2 regions of the Streptomyces sp. NPDC005281 genome follow, and region 2 is predicted to be linked to the other one. Evidence: riboswitches for the same ligand, from Rfam matches in the RefSeq annotation. Region 2 holds a riboswitch; the other holds the start of a gene.

Region 1 (7,818 bases), on a different contig from region 2:
CGATGCAGGGGATCTGGACCAGGCCGCCGACCGGGTCGCAGGTCAGGCCGAGGTTGTGCTCCATGCCGATCTCGGCGGCGTTCTCGACCTGCTCCGGGCTTCCGCCCAGCACCTCGGCGAGGGCTCCGGCCGCCATCGAGCAGGCGGAGCCGACCTCGCCCTGGCAGCCGACCTCGGCGCCCGAGATGGAGGCGTTCTCCTTGAACAGCATGCCGATCGCCCCGGCCGCGAGCAGGAACCGTACGACCCCGTCCTCGTCGGCGCCCGGCACGAAGTTGATGTAGTAGTGCAGCACCGCCGGGATGATGCCCGCCGCGCCGTTGGTGGGGGCGGTGACCACCCGGCCGCCCGCCGCGTTCTCCTCGTTGACCGCCATCGCGTAGAGGGTGATCCACTCCATCGCGTGGGCCAGCGGATCGCCCTCGGCCCGCAGCTGGCGCGCCGAGAGGGCGGCACGGCGGCGGACCCGCAGACCGCCCGGCAGGATGCCCTCCCGGGTGATGCCGCGCGAGACGCACGCCTGCATCACACGCCAGATCCCGAGGAGCCCCTCACGGATCTCCTCCTCGGTGCGCCAGGCCCGCTCGTTCTCCAGCATCAGGGAGGAGATCGACAGACCGGTCTCCTTGGCGAGCCGCAGCAGCTCGTCACCCGTGCGGAACGGGTACTTCAGGACCGTGTCGTCGAGCTTGATGCGGTCCTCGCCGACCGCGTCCTCGTCGACCACGAAACCGCCGCCGACGGAGTAGTACGTCTTCTCCAGGACGAGCTCGCCCGAGGCGTCGTACGCGAAGATCGTCATGCCGTTGGCGTGGTACGGCAGGGCCTTGCGGCGGTGCAGGACGAGGTCGTCGTCGAAGGAGAAGCCGATCTCGTGCTCGCCGAGCACGTTGATCCGCCCCGAGGCCTTGATCTGCTCGACCCGCTCGTCGGCGCCCTCCACGTCCACCGTCGCGGGGGAGGCGCCTTCCAGGCCAAGCAGCACCGCCTTGGGGGTGCCGTGGCCGTGGCCGGTCGCGCCCAGTGAGCCGTACAGCTCGGCGCGTATCGACGCGACGGGGGCCAGCAGGTCCTCGTTGCGAAGCCGCCGGGCGAACATGCGCGCGGCGCGCATCGGACCCACCGTGTGGGAGCTGGACGGGCCGATGCCGATCGAGAACAGGTCGAAGACCGAGATGGCCACGGGAACTCCTTGCTGGTTTCGCCGGACGCCGTTGTCCGACGGAGGTGGTGCGTGACTGCGGGTAACTGCACGGAACGGGGCACCGCGCTCTGCTTCCAGTGTGGCGCGGTGCCCCGGATGCCCGTACGAATACAGACCGTACGGGTGAAAAACATATGACGGAAAGCCTACGAAACTAAATCAGGCCGGGGTACAACGGGTGCTTGTCGGCCAGAGCGGACACCCGGGCCTTCAGGGACTCCGTGTCGTAGGACGGCTTCAGCGTCTCGGCGATGATGTCCGCGACCTCGGTGAAGTCCTCGGCGGTGAAGCCGCGGGTGGCGAGGGCGGGCGTGCCGATGCGCAGACCGGAGGTGACCATCGGCGGGCGCGGGTCGTTCGGGATGGCGTTGCGGTTGACCGTGATGCCGACCTCGTGGAGGCGGTCCTCGGCCTGCTGCCCGTCCAGCTCGGAGTTGCGCAGGTCGACCAGGACCAGGTGCACGTCCGTGCCCCCGGACAGGACGTCCACGCCGACGGCCTTCACGTCGTCCTGGACCAGGCGCTCGGCCAGGATGCGCGCGCCGTCCAGCGTGCGCTGCTGGCGCTCCTTGAAGTCGTCCGAGGCGGCGATCTTGAACGAGACGGCCTTGGCGGCGATCACGTGCTCCAGGGGACCGCCCTGGAAGCCCGGGAAGACCGAGGAGTTCAGCTTCTTCGCGAAGCTCTGCTTCGCGAGGATGATCCCGCCGCGGGGGCCGCCGAGCGTCTTGTGCGTGGTGGAGGTGACCACGTCCGCGAAGGGGACCGGGTTCGGGTGCAGACCCGCTGCGACCAGACCCGCGAAGTGGGCCATGTCGACCCACAGGAGGGCCTCGACCTCGTCCGCGATCCGGCGGAACTCGGCGAAGTCGAGCTGGCGCGGGTACGCCGACCAGCCCGCGATGATCACCTTCGGGCGGTGCTCCTTGGCGAGCCGCTCGACCTCGGCCATGTCGACCAGGCCGGCCTCGTCCACGTGGTACGCGACCACGTTGAACTGCTTGCCGGAGAAGTTCAGCCGCATCCCGTGGGTCAGGTGACCGCCGTGGGCCAGGTCGAGGCCGAGGATGGTGTCGCCGGGCTTGGCCATCGCGAACAGCGCGGCCTGGTTGGCGGAGGCGCCCGAGTGGGGCTGCACGTTGGCGTACTCGGCGCCGAACAGCTCCTTGACCCGGTCGATGGCGATCTGCTCGGCCACGTCGACGTGCTCGCAGCCGCCGTAGTAGCGGCGGCCCGGGTAGCCCTCGGCGTACTTGTTGGTCAGGACCGAGCCCTGGGCCTCCATGACGGCGACCGGAGCGAAGTTCTCCGAGGCGATCATCTCGAGGGTCGACTGCTGGCGGTGCAGCTCGGCGTCGACGGCGGCCGCGACGTCCGGGTCGAGCTCGTGCAGGGGGGTGTTCATGAGCGACATGCGGTGACTCCTCAGCCGGCCGTGAAGGCGGTGTACTCGTCGGCGGACATCAGGTCCTCGGGCTCGCCCGCGACGCGCACCTTGAACAGCCAGCCGCCCTCGAAGGGGGCGGAGTTGACCAGGGCCGGGTCGTCCACGACGTCCTGGTTGGCCTCGACGACCTCGCCGTTCACCGGGGAGTACAGGTCGCTGACGGACTTGGTCGACTCCAGTTCGCCGCAGGACTCGCCCGCGGCCACCGTGTCACCGACCTCCGGGAGCTGGGCGTAGACGACATCGCCGAGCGCGTTGGCCGCGAACTCGGTGATGCCGACCGTCGCGACGCCGTCCTCGGCGACGGACAGCCACTCGTGCTCCTTGCTGAAACGCAGCTGCTGGGGGTTGCTCATGGCCTGAATTCTCCTGTACGCGGTGGAGTGCTGATGGAGGGAAGCGTGGGTGACCGGGCGGATGTGCCCAGGGTCACGTCCAGGGGCCCGGCGGGCGCCACCCGTCAGGACCGGCGCCCGGCGGGCATCGGTGTCCTGCCGGTCCGGTCCGGCCGGCCCGGTGCTACTTCTGGCGCTTGTAGAACGGCAGCGCCACGACCTCGTACGGTTCGTGGCTGCCCCGGATGTCGACGCCCACACCGGTGGTGCCCGGCGCGGCGTGCACGGCGTCGACGTACGCCATCGCGATCGGCGTGCCCAGCGTGGGGGAGGGGGCGCCGGAGGTGATCTCGCCGATCACCTTGCCGTCGGCGACGACCGAGTACCCGGCGCGCGGCACCCGGCGGCCCTCGGCGATCAGGCCGACGAGGACCCGCGGCGGGTTCTGCTCGGCACGGGAGGCGGCCTCCTCCAGCGCGGCGCGCCCGACGAAGTCGCCGTCCTTCTCGAACTTCACGACCCGGCCGAGGCCGGCGTCGAAGGGGGTCAGCGCGGTGGTCAGCTCGTGGCCGTACAGCGGCATGCCGGCCTCCAGGCGCAGCGTGTCGCGGCAGGACAGACCGCAGGGCACGAGACCGGCCGGGGTGCCCGCGTCGGTGAGGGCCTGCCACACCTTCTCGGCGTCGGCGGGGGCGACGAACAGCTCGAAGCCGTCCTCGCCTGTGTAGCCGGTGCGGGCGATCAGGGCCGGAACACCGGCCACGGTGCCCGGCAGGCCCGCGTAGTACTTCAGGCCGTCGAGGTCCGCGTCGGTGACCGCCTTGAGGATGCCGGGGGACTCGGGGCCCTGCACGGCGATCAGCGCGTAGGCGTCACGGTCGTCGCGCACGACGGCGTCGAAACCGGCCGCTCGCCCGGTCAGCGCGTCCAGCACCACCTGGGCGTTGGAGGCGTTGGCGACGACCATGTATTCGTACTCGGCCAGCCGGTAGACGATCAGGTCGTCCAGGATGCCGCCGTCCTCCTGGCAGATCATCGTGTAGCGGGCGCGTCCGACGCCGACGGTGGCGATGTTGCCGACCAGCGCGTGGTTCAGCAGGGCCGCCGCCTCGGGGCCGGTGACGGTGATCTCGCCCATGTGGGAGAGGTCGAAGAGCCCGGCCTTAGTGCGGACGGCGACGTGCTCGTCGCGTTCCGAGCCGTAGCGCAGCGGCATGTCCCAGCCCGCGAAGTCGGTCATGGTCGCGCCGAGCGAGCGATGCAGGGCATCGAGCGCGGTGTGACGGGGTGCGTTGCTGCTCATCGGTCTGGCTCCCAAGGCATGACGGCGAGGTCGTTCCTCCCCATCTGTCATCGGAACCTGAGAGGTTCATCAAGACACCACGAAACGGTGGTCCTGATTTGCACCTTGGGTGGGGCCACTGGTTCAGCGGCCCGCTTTTCAGATGTGCCTCGCCCGCGCGGTAACGGGGCCTGAGAGATTCAAGGGAGGGACTTGCTCCTTCGGCGCCCGGGTACACGTACCCAGGACTCTCCCGCGCGGATTCAAGCGGCCGGTATGCAGTTGGCGCGGCCATCATCGCACGCGTTCCCCGATCGCGGCAGCCCGTCATCTGTGACGGGGCTGTGGCAGTCCGCGCACGGAAATGGGAAGCGCCGGGCATTACCTTCTCTTTACACTCGACGGAGATGGGACTCCACGTCCAAGGGGAGGACGGTCACGGTGAACAGGACCACGGCGTACGCGACGGCCACGGGTCTCGCACTGCCCGAGCAGGCCGGCGCACCGGCCCGAAAGGCCCGCGGACCGCTTCCGGCGGCCGTCGTGCGCGATCTGCGCGACCGGGTCGGGCACAGTCCGCACGGTCTCCGCTTCGGGGCCCGCGACCTCGTCGTGGTCACCGGACTGCCCGGCAGCGGCAAGTCGACGCTGATGCGGCGGGCGGTGCGGGGCCCGCGGGTCGACTCGCAGGACACCCGCGACCGCTGGGACGGCCGGATGGCCGGGCTGCTGCCGTACGCGCTCTACCGCCCCCTGGTCCGCCTCGCGCACTACGCCGGCCTGCGCCGTGCCCTGCGCGAGGGCGGCGGACTCGTCGTGCACGACTGCGGCACGCAGGCCTGGGTGCGGCGCTGGCTCGTCCGCGAGGCCCGGCGCCGCGGCGGCGCGCTGCACCTGCTGCTGCTCGACGTCACGCCGGGCACCGCGCTGGACGGTCAGCGCGAGCGCGGCCGGGGCGTGTCGCGCTACGCCTTCGCCCGCCATCGCGGCGCGGCCGCCCGGCTGCTGCGGGCCGCCGAGCGGGGAGACCTGCCCGAGGGCTGCGGCTCGGCGGTGCTGATCGACCGGGACGCGGCGGACGTGCTGCGCAGGATCGACTTCGGCCACTGACCGGTGGCGGTGGCCCACTAACCTTTCCAGCCGGAACAACGGTTCGAAGCAGGCGGTAGACAGATGGACTTTCCGGCACAGGCGCACCCCCATCCGCACGGCGGCTGGCCCGGCAACGAGCTGGAGGAGGTGCTGTCCGCCTCCCTCGGCATGCCCGCGGGCCCCTCGGCGGGCGCTCGCATCGTCGAGGTGCTCGGCCGCAGCTTCGTGTGGGTGCCGCTGCCCAACGGCGGCGGACCGCAGAGCGGTGCGCTCGATCTGCCCACGATGGACATCGGGGGCCAGGTGTACGTCCCCGTCTTCAGCTCCGAGGAGCAGTTCCGCCAGGTCGTCGGCAGTCACATGTCGTTCACGATCGCGCCCGCCGTGGAGTTCGCCCGCGGGCTTCCGCCGCAGGTCGGCCTCGCGGTGAACCCGGACGGTGTGGTCGGCGTACCGCTGCCGCCGATGGCCGTCGCCGAGCTGTGCCGGGCCGGGCGGTCCGAGCTGGACGGGGCCTCCAGCGGGGGCCGCGTGCGGCTCTTCGAGCCCGACTGGCAGGACGATCCGATGGACTTCCTCGCCGCGGCCTCGGCGGAGTTCGCCGCGACCGGCGTCGTCCTGAGCGCCCGTCGCTGTCTCGCCAGCATCGAGGGCGACGAACCGGTGATGTTCATCGGCGTCGAGCTCTCGATGTGGGAGGGCGACGTCCGCGCCGTGCCGCTGGACGCCCTGGGCCGCGCCCTCGGCCGGGTCCCGGTGAACATCGCGGTGAACCTGGTTCTTCTCGACGTGGCGCAGGACCCGGTCGGCGACTGGATGCGGGCCCAGGTGCGCCCCTTCTACCAGCACGGTCACTGAACGACGCCCGCCAGGAGCGCCCGCGCGCCGGCCCCGCCGGGCCCTCTGCGGGCCCGCGGGGGCGGTCCCGGCTCTCGACTGCTTCCCCCGGCGGAGCACGATCGCCGCATAAGCTGGTTTCATGGCCTGGACGAGGTGTTGACGCATATCGGACCGGTGCCTCGGGCGTAAGGGATGAGTTCGTCGTGAATTGTTCGCGAAGGGGCGGTTGAGGGTGAGCGCGTCGGGCACGGCCGCGGCCGGGCAGGTCGAGCACATGCTGCGCCAGGTGACTCCCGGGCGTTACGACGCCTACGAGGCGCTCCTTCGCGCGCTCGCGACCCCGTCGTCCGGCCAGGTGTGGATGCTGCTGTGGCACGGCCAGGCCGGCTCCCCCGACGCCCAGTACGGGAACATGCCGGTGGACGGCTTCGGGTACGCGCCCTGCGTCACCTCGGCCCAGGAACTCTCGGCCAGCGGCTGGAACCGCAGCTACGAGGTCGTGGACGGCCTGGACGTCGCCCGCACCCTGTACCCGGACCAGTTCGGGCTCTGGCTCAATCCGCACGCCCCGGGCGGGGGCCTCGGCGTGCCCTGGCTGGATCTGCGCCGGATCGCCACGGGTCTGGAGCGCCAGCCGGCGGGTCCGCTGCGGCTGTCCGAACCCGCCATCGAGATCCCGCAGTTCTACGCCCTGATCACCCAGAACGCCCATCTCACCCCGGCCGTACGGTCGTTGCGCCGAGCCTGGGTCCAACCCGCGCTCGGGGCGCCGTATCTGGCCATCGGCCTCGACGTGTACGACACGTCACCGCCCGCCGTCGACTCGGTGCGGGCGATGATGCAGCAGTCGATCGGCGCCGTCCCGGACGGGCTGCCGGTCTCCACCGTCGCGATGTCGGACGAGTTCGACCCGGTGGCGATGTGGCTGCGCGCGAACGCACGCCCGTTCTACGACCGTGAGGCGCACGCGGCCCCGGCGCAGGTCCCGACAGCGGGCGGTTACGGCTATCCGCCGGCCCGCGGCGGGTACTGAGAGCGTCCCGAATCCCGGACCTCTCGCATGCCCGTGCGAGAACGGCTGGCATCATGACTCTGCACACGGCCTTCACGTGGCGTGGGTCTCATGCTGCTGACCTGCGGGGAAGCCGAAGCATGTGCCGATTGTCCCGTTTTGGCGGGACTTCCGACCAAAAAGACTCTTATGGATTCTTCGCGGTCAATTGGCAGTCGTCCGGCTCCCGTTACCCAGTGTTCGGATAACGGAATCCCCCAACAAGCATCACGGTTGCGCATAGTTTCTCCATGAGGCCTGGCAACTGATCGTGGCGGCACTGAAGACTCGCCCATCAGACACGGGGTCATCGATCCTGTGAGCGAGTGCAAGCCGAATCATCAGCCGGGTCATCGGACCGCACCATCTGCGGTCAACTTCCCGGCGAGCAAGTGAACCAAGCCGCAGACAGCGGCAGTCGTAGGCCGGTCACCACCGGCGAGAGGGGTCGGGTCACTGTGACCGCACCGATCGAGACCACCGCGGCGGCAACGGAAGCGCAGCCAGAGGCTGTGCTTGCCGGAGCCGGCAAGGGGCAGATCGAGGGCCGTTCCCTGGGACAGATCG
Region 2 (7,818 bases):
TGGCGGCGGCCGCCTCGAAGGACATCCGGGTCCACACCGGACGCTGTTCCTCGGCGAGCGCGCGGACCAGGCCGTAGTAGAAGGCCGCGTTGGCGATGACGTCGGTGACGGTCGGGCCGGCGGGCAGCACCCGGTTCTCGACGCGCAGATGCGGGACGCCGTCGGCGATGCCGTACACGGGCCGGTTCCAGCGGTACACGGTGCCGTTGTGCAGCACCAGTTCGGCGAGTCTGGGCACGCCCCCCGCGTCGAGGACACCGAGCGGGTCCTCCTCGTCGCAGATGGGCAGCAGGGGCGGGAAGAACCGCAGGTTCTCCTCGAAGAGGTCGTACGCCGAGGTGATCCACCGTTCGCCGAACCAGGTACGCGGCCGGACTCCCTGCGCCTGAAGCTCCGGCGGCCGGGTGTCGGTGGACTGCTGGAAGAGCGGGGGCCTCGACTCCCGCCACAGCTCGTGCCCGAACAGGAAGGGCGAGTTGGCCCCGATCGCGACCTGCGGAGCCGCGACGGCCTGCGCCGCGTTCCACACGTCCGCGAACCGTCCAGGAGTGACCTGGAGATGCAACTGCACCGAGGTGCAGGCGGCTTCGGGCGCGATGGACGCCGAGCGGCACACCAGACGCTCCACACCGTCGATGTCGAGGACGAAATCCTCTCCGCGCGCGGCCACTATCTGGTCGTTGAGCAGCATGTAACGGTCGACGTCCGACAGGTTGGAGGACACCAGATCGTCCTGGCCGAGCGTCGGCAGAATACCGATCATGACGATTCCGGCGTCGACCTCACTGGCTTTCCGGTGGGCATAGGCGAGCGAGGTGCGGATCTCCTCGGCGAGCCGGTCGAATACCCGTCCGCCCAACCGGTGTGGGGCTATGTTGACTTCCAGGTTGAACATGGCGAGTTCTGTTTGGAAGTCGCGGCTCGCAATCCTTTCCAGTACTTGTCCGTTCATCATTCTTGGCATGCCGTCGGGACCTGCGAGATTCAATTCGATCTCCAGGCCCATCAGGTTCTTCGGACGGTCGAACCGCTTCTCCTCCAGCAGTCGCTCCAGCCCCGTCAGGCACTGTCGGAGCTTGTCGCGATGGCGCTGCCGATCGGACAGGCCGAACGTCCCTGCCACGACCTTCTCCCCCATCGAAGTGTCCCTCCTCGGATGGGCAGGCCGACGTTTCGGCCCTGGCGTCCCGGGTCACGGGGGATGATGCCCAGGCAACACGATCCATAACGTCCCGCGCGCGCTCTTCGACCGCTAGTCTGGACATCGGCCCCGGGCACATTCACGAGGCATGGAGCATTCAGCAAGTTTACCGCCCGAAATGATCTCGTGAAAAACACCGACGAGAATCGGCCGACCGCACGGGCGAAGCATTCCGAGGTCACGGCGATTCGATCGCGCAGAACCGGGATGATTCCCGCATTTCGCCGACCGGATATCGACTTGTTCTGCGTATTCGGTGCGACTAGACGAAACAACGCCTGAACACGCGTCGTATAAACTCCGCTACCGAGGCAGAGAGTTGGCACTCGCGGTCCTAGTGCCGTCGTCACGGTGACGACGGCAGGCGACACCCTGTCGGCAGATCCAGACCCCTCGCCCCACCTCTGACCCGAGAGCTGACAGCGCCGTCCGCCCCCGCCCTCGCGCCACTGTGCCTGTCGAATGAGAGGCGACCCACCATGCCGCTGCACGTACCCCCGGCTCCCGCGCCCGCCCTGCGCACGGTTCTCACGGCACTCGGTTCCCCCACCGCTGTCCGCGAAGCCCGCACCCCGTCCCTACGCCTGGCACAGGGACCCGTCACCCCTGAACTCCCCCTGCCCGTCCACGTCCTGGACCGCATCACTCCCGCGGGCGCCTCCGCCACCCGGCTCGCCGGGTGGCGTTTCCTGATCCACAGCGGCGACCGCGCGGTGGCCGCCGCCGACACCATGCTGACCCCGGACGGCTGGGCCTTCTCCCGCTTCTTCGAGGGCCCCTACATCACCGCGACCGAGCTCGCCCTGCGGCAGGCCGAGACCATGCAACAGCCCTACCAGGCACGCCTGCTGTCCGTGCCCGAGCTGTACATGCTGACGCTCTGGCTGCACGGCGACTGCACCGCGGACGGCGCCACCGGCCATCCGGCCGCCGACGACCTGCTGGTCCCACTCGCACCCGCCCCGCCCGGCATCGCCGCGCACCGGCCGTACCTCGTCACCGAACTGCTGCCGGTCCTCACCCACCGAGTCACCCCGGCACCACTCCTCAGTTCGCCGGCCTGAGTCCCCGCACCTCGCGTCCGTGCCCCGCAGCCGTGCCCCTCAGGGGTAAACCAGGCTGCGGGGCACGGCGCTCTCAGCAACCCGGAGCGCCGCTCGCTCGTTAGGGCTTCCAACCGCTCGTACGAGGGAAAACGCGCTCCGCGCCCGACCGGACTAGCCCGATCCGGCCACCTCGAACCACCCGAAAGGACGGCGCAGTTGGGGTGAACCCTCCGCACGGGTGATGCGTCATCAACCTGTGAGAAGCGGTGCCCTCAAATCCCTGCGGATCGGCGCCCGTGGGGCAACACTGGGTTCCAGACCACACATCAACGGGGGGCGGCGATGAGTACCTCGAGCCGCAACACGGACACCACAGCCATCACTCACATCTCGACCCAGCGAAAGATCCCATCCATGTGCCAGCACCAGCCACCGTGTCCCGCAGCCGAATCAGCCGACCGGGAGTCCGCCCGCCATGTGGCGCATCACCCGGAGCAGGGATGGAGCCTGCTGTGCAACGGCGTTCTGCTCTTCGAGGACACCGGTGAGCTCCTGCCTGACGGCCAGATCATCGCCCCGCACCGCCCACTGGGCAGCGCGCCGGTGATGACGGCCGCCTGAGCCGCACGACCCGGGCGGCCGTGAAAGGCCGCCCAGACACACGAGGGGCCGGCCCGGAGACGTACTCTCCGAACCGGCCCCGACGCATGTCCGAGGGTGATCACTCCCCGTAGGCGTCCGCGTGCCGAGCGCCGATCAGTCCTCGTAGGCGTCCAGCGGCGGGCAGGAGCAGACGAGGTTCCGGTCGCCGTACGCCTGGTCGATGCGGCGCACCGGCGGCCAGTACTTGTCGGCGGCCGAGACACCGGCCGGGAAGACGGCCTCCTCGCGGCTGTACGGGTGCTCCCAGTCCCCGCCGAGCGCGGCGGCCGTGTGCGGCGCACCGCTCAGCGGGTTGTCGTCCACGGCCCACTCGCCGCTGCCGACCTTCTCGATCTCCGCACGGATCGCGATCATCGCGTCGCAGAACCGGTCGATCTCGCCCAGGTCCTCGGACTCGGTGGGCTCGATCATCAGGGTGCCTGCCACCGGGAACGACATCGTCGGCGCGTGGAAGCCGTAGTCGATCAGGCGCTTGGCGATGTCGTCGACGCTCACGCCGGTCGCCTTGGTGAGCGGGCGCAGGTCGATGATGCACTCGTGCGCGACCAGACCGGCCGGGCCGGTGTAGAGCACCGGGTAGTGCGGCTCCAGCCTCTTGGCGATGTAGTTGGCGGAGAGCACGGCCACCTGCGTGGCGCGCTTGAGGCCCTCGCCGCCCATCAGCCGGACGTACGACCAGGAGATGGGCAGGATGCCCGCCGAGCCCCAGGGAGCGGCCGAGATCGGGCCGACACCGGTCTCGGGACCGGCCTCCGGCTGGAGCGGGTGGTTCGGCAGGTACGGCGCCAGGTGCGCGCGCACACCGACCGGACCGACGCCGGGGCCGCCGCCGCCGTGCGGGATGCAGAAGGTCTTGTGCAGGTTCAGGTGCGAGACGTCGCCGCCGAAGTGGCCCGGCTTGGCGAGGCCGACCAGGGCGTTGAGGTTCGCGCCGTCCACGTAGACCTGGCCGCCGGCCTCGTGCACCTGGGTGCAGATGTCGGCGACGTGCTCCTCGAACACACCGTGCGTGGAGGGGTACGTGATCATCAGCACCGACAGCTCGTCGCGGTACTGCTCGATCTTGGCGCGCAGGTCCTCGACGTCGATCTCGCCGTCGTCGGCGGTCTTGACGACGACGACCTTCATGCCGGCCATCACGGCGCTGGCGGCATTGGTGCCGTGCGCCGAGGACGGGATGAGGCAGATGGTGCGCTGCTCGTCACCGTTGGCGCGGTGGTAGCCGCGGACGGCCAGCAGACCGGCCAGCTCGCCCTGCGAGCCGGCGTTGGGCTGGAGCGACACCTTGTCGTAGCCGGTGACCTCGGCGAGCTGGTCCTCCAGCTCGTGGATGAGCGTCAGGTAGCCCCGCGCCTGGTCGGCGGGCACGAACGGGTGCAGCTGCCCGAACTCGGGCCAGGTGACCGGCTCCATCTCCGTGGTCGCGTTGAGCTTCATGGTGCAGGAGCCCAGCGGGATCATGCCGCGGTCGAGCGCGTAGTCGCGGTCGGAGAGCTTGCGCAGGTAGCGCAGCATCGCGGTCTCGGAGCGGTGCTCGTGGAACACGGGGTGCGTCAGGTACGCGTCGGTGCGCAGCAGCGTGGCCGGCAGCGTGTCCTCGGTGCTCGCGTCGAGCGACTCGATGTCGCCCTCGACACCGAACGCGTTCCACACGGCGGCCAGCTGCTCGCGCGTGGTCGTCTCGTCGCACGAGATCGATACCTGGTCGGCGTCGACGGGATGGAGGTTGACGCCGTTCTCGCGAGCGGCGGCCACGGTCTCGGCGGCACGGCCAGGGACGCGCACGGTGAGCGTGTCGAAGTACGCGCCGTGGACGACCTCGACACCGCCGGCGATGAGCCCGGCGGCCAGGACCGTGGCGTAGCGGTGGGTACGCCGTGCGATGGTCCGCAGGCCGTCGGGGCCGTGGTAAACGGCGTACATGCCGGCCATGACGGCGAGCAGCACCTGAGCGGTACAGATGTTGCTCGTCGCCTTCTCGCGGCGGATGTGCTGCTCACGCGTCTGAAGGGCGAGGCGGTACGCCTTGTGCCCGTCCGCGTCCACGGACACGCCGACGAGGCGGCCGGGGAGGCTGCGCGCGAACTTCTCGCGGACCGCCATGTAACCGGCGTGCGGACCGCCGAAGCCCATCGGCACGCCGAAGCGCTGCGTGGTGCCGATGGCGATGTCCGCGCCGAGCTCGCCGGGCGAGGTCAGCAGGGTCAGGGCGAGCAGATCGGCGGCGACGGTGACGACCGCGCCCAGCTCGTGCGCCTGCTCGACGACCGGCTTGATGTGGCGTACGGCACCTGAGGCGCCCGGGTACTGGATGAGCACGCCGTTGATCTCGCGCCCGGCGAGGTCGGCCGGGATGCCGTCGCCGAGGTCGGCGACGACGATCTCGACGCCGGTCGGCTCGGCACGTGTCTCGATGACGGCGATGGTCTGCGGCAGCGCGTCCGCGTCGACCAGGAAGAGGCCCTTCTTGTTCTTGCCCATGCGGCGGGACAGCGCCATGGCCTCGGCGGCGGCGGTGCCCTCGTCGAGGAGGGACGCGCCGGAGGTCGGCAGCCCGGTCAGCTCGGCGACGACTGTCTGGAAGTTCAGCAGCGCCTCGAGGCGGCCCTGCGAGATCTCCGGCTGGTACGGCGTGTACGCGGTGTACCAGGCCGGGTTCTCCATGACGTTGCGCAGGATCACCGGCGGCGTGAACGTGCCGTAGTAACCGAGGCCGATCATCGAGCCGAGCACCTGGTTGCGGTCCGCGAGGGAGCGGAGCTCGGCCAGGACCTCGGCCTCGGTACGCGCGGCCGGCAGCTTCAGGGCCTCGGCGTTCTTGATCACATCCGGCACCGCGGCGGCGGTCAGCTCGTCGAGCGAGCCGTAGCCGACCTGCGCGAGCATCTTGGCCCGTGCTTCGGAGTCGGGTCCGATGTGGCGCTGCTCGAAGGGGATTCCCTGTTCGAGCTCGGAGAGCGGAATGCGAGGGGCGGTCATGGCGGAGGCCTCCTGGTCTGACGCGACCTTCGAGGGGCACCCCGGCACGGGTACCCCGACGGCCTCCCCCTCTGTCATCTCAACCTGAGAGTTTCACCGGACGGTCCTGCGGACGATCCGGCTTTCACCGTCGGTGAGGGCGGTGGCCATGGATCGGCACCCGCCCTGCTTTCCAGAGTGACCTCGTCCGTGCGGTACGTGAGCCTGAGAGATTCTGGGGAGGATTTGCTCCTTCGGCGCCTCCGGTGAAATCCGGAGGACTCTCCCGCACGGGATCAGCAGCCGCTTGCCAGCGTACCAGCGGCGGCCGGAGGACAGCTCGAGTGGCCGCCTTCACAGATGTGCTCTTTTGTAGTACTTACGGATGAGTTTGCGACCACTGGAGGGACCGTGCAGACCGACATCGATCCGCGCAACCTGATCGGCCGCAAGGCGTTCGACAGCAACGGCACCAAGATCGGCACGATCGACGAGGTCTACCTCGACGACGCGACCGGCGTCCCGGAATGGGCGGCCATACGCACCGGGCTGTTCAGCAGGGACGCCTTCGTACCCCTGGAGCCCAGCGAGATCATCGAGGGGACCCTGCGCATCCCCTTCGACCGGGCCCTGATCAAGGACGCCCCCGACTTCGGTGTCGGGCGCCACCTCTCACCCGAACAGGAGCTCCAGCTCTACCACCACTACGGCCTCGACGTGGCGTCGCCTCCGCCGCCGGACCGGGACTTCGGCCGGCTCGCGGGCTCGGAGGACGCCTGAGCCCCCGGGCCGGGGCCGCGCGTCCCGGCTTGCGACACCGACGGCCCGGGGCCTGCCGGCAGCCCGTCGGCGACCTCGGGTCTTCGCTCCACCAGGGGCAGCGGCTCGGCCGGCTCCAGCCGCGGATCGTCCGTCCTGAAGGTCCGCACCCGCCCGGGTCCCGAGTAGGGCGTCTCGAACCGCACGGTGACCCGGCCCAGGCCGCTCCCCTGCACCCAGCCGTGCCCGAACTCGGCATGCCGCACGTCGTGTCCGGAGGGCCAGCGCCGCTCCACGGGCGCCGTCTCCCCGGCCGCGGTGTGCTCCTCGGCCGGTTCGTCCGCGGTGTGCTCCTCGGCCGGCGGCTCGGCCACGGCCGCGGCCTGGGCGAACAGGTCCTCCTGCGTGTAGTCGGCGAGCCCTGAGACGCCGACTCCCAGCAGACGGACGCCACCGGTCGTGTCCACGCCCTCCAGCAGCCGGGCGGCGGCCTCCCGCACGACGCCGGGATCGTCCGTGGGCCCGCGCAGCGTCTCGGACCGGGTCAGGGTCGAGAAGTCGTACCTGCGCACCTTCAGCACGATCGTCCGCCCCGACAGCCCGGCCCCGCGCAGCCGCCCCACACACCGGTCCGCCAGCCGCTGCACCTCCAGCTCAACCCGGACCCGGTCGTGGATGTCCACGTCGTAGGTGTCCTCGACCGACACCGACTTGGTCTCCCGCTCCGCCACCACGGACCGCTCGTCGCGGGCCAGCGCCATCGCGAACAGCCCGTGTCCATGAGCCTTCCCCAGCAGCCGTACGAGCTCGTCCTCGCCCGCCTCGGCGAGGTCCTCGACGGTCGTGATGCCGGCCCTGCGCAGATGGTCGCCGGTGGCCGGCCCGACGCCCGGCAGCGTCCGCACCGTCATCGGCCCCAGCAGCGCCCGCTCGGTGCCGGGCTCGATCAGGACGAGGCCGTCGGGCTTGGCCTGCTCCGAGGCGATCTTCGCCAGCATCTTGGAGGCGGCGAGCCCCACCGACCCCGTGAGTCCCGTGACGGCCCGGATGTCCGCGCGCAGCTTGGCACCGGCCAGCCGGGCGGAGGCCTCGTCCCAGGCCGTCCCGCCCGCCTCCAGGTCCACGAAGGCCTCGTCCAGGCTCAGCGGCTCGACCAGCGGCGACAGGCCCCGCAGGAGCCCCATCACCTGC

Evidence for each region. A riboswitch is a leader RNA that binds a small molecule or an ion and turns the genes downstream of it on or off. The one in region 2 is predicted to bind glycine.
Region 1: linked by a shared signal. The riboswitch ahead of gcvT (glycine cleavage system aminomethyltransferase GcvT) and the one ahead of gcvP (aminomethyl-transferring glycine dehydrogenase) in region 2 are both predicted to bind glycine.

What each region holds. Positions count from the first base shown of each region.
Region 1 is NZ_JBEXGX010000023.1:86,480-94,297, reverse strand. Features, by position in the region: gene ABZV42_RS28850 (L-serine ammonia-lyase) at 1-1,183, opposite strand, end outside; gene glyA (serine hydroxymethyltransferase) at 1,359-2,618, opposite strand; gene gcvH (glycine cleavage system protein GcvH) at 2,630-3,007, opposite strand; gene gcvT (glycine cleavage system aminomethyltransferase GcvT) at 3,171-4,289, opposite strand; glycine riboswitch at 4,438-4,534, opposite strand; gene ABZV42_RS28830 (AAA family ATPase) at 4,710-5,378, shown strand; gene ABZV42_RS28825 (enhanced serine sensitivity protein SseB) at 5,442-6,218, shown strand; gene ABZV42_RS28820 (enhanced serine sensitivity protein SseB C-terminal domain-containing protein) at 6,433-7,233, shown strand; gene ABZV42_RS28815 (ABC transporter permease) at 7,710-7,818, shown strand, end outside.
Region 2 is NZ_JBEXGX010000007.1:9,281-17,098, reverse strand. Features, by position in the region: gene ABZV42_RS12130 (glutamate--cysteine ligase) at 1-1,138, opposite strand, end outside; gene ABZV42_RS12125 (hypothetical protein) at 1,681-2,265, shown strand; gene ABZV42_RS12120 (DUF5999 family protein) at 2,662-2,868, shown strand; gene gcvP (aminomethyl-transferring glycine dehydrogenase) at 3,004-5,889, opposite strand; glycine riboswitch at 6,072-6,167, opposite strand; gene ABZV42_RS12110 (PRC-barrel domain-containing protein) at 6,280-6,648, shown strand; gene ABZV42_RS12105 (DNA polymerase IV) at 6,573-7,818, opposite strand, start outside.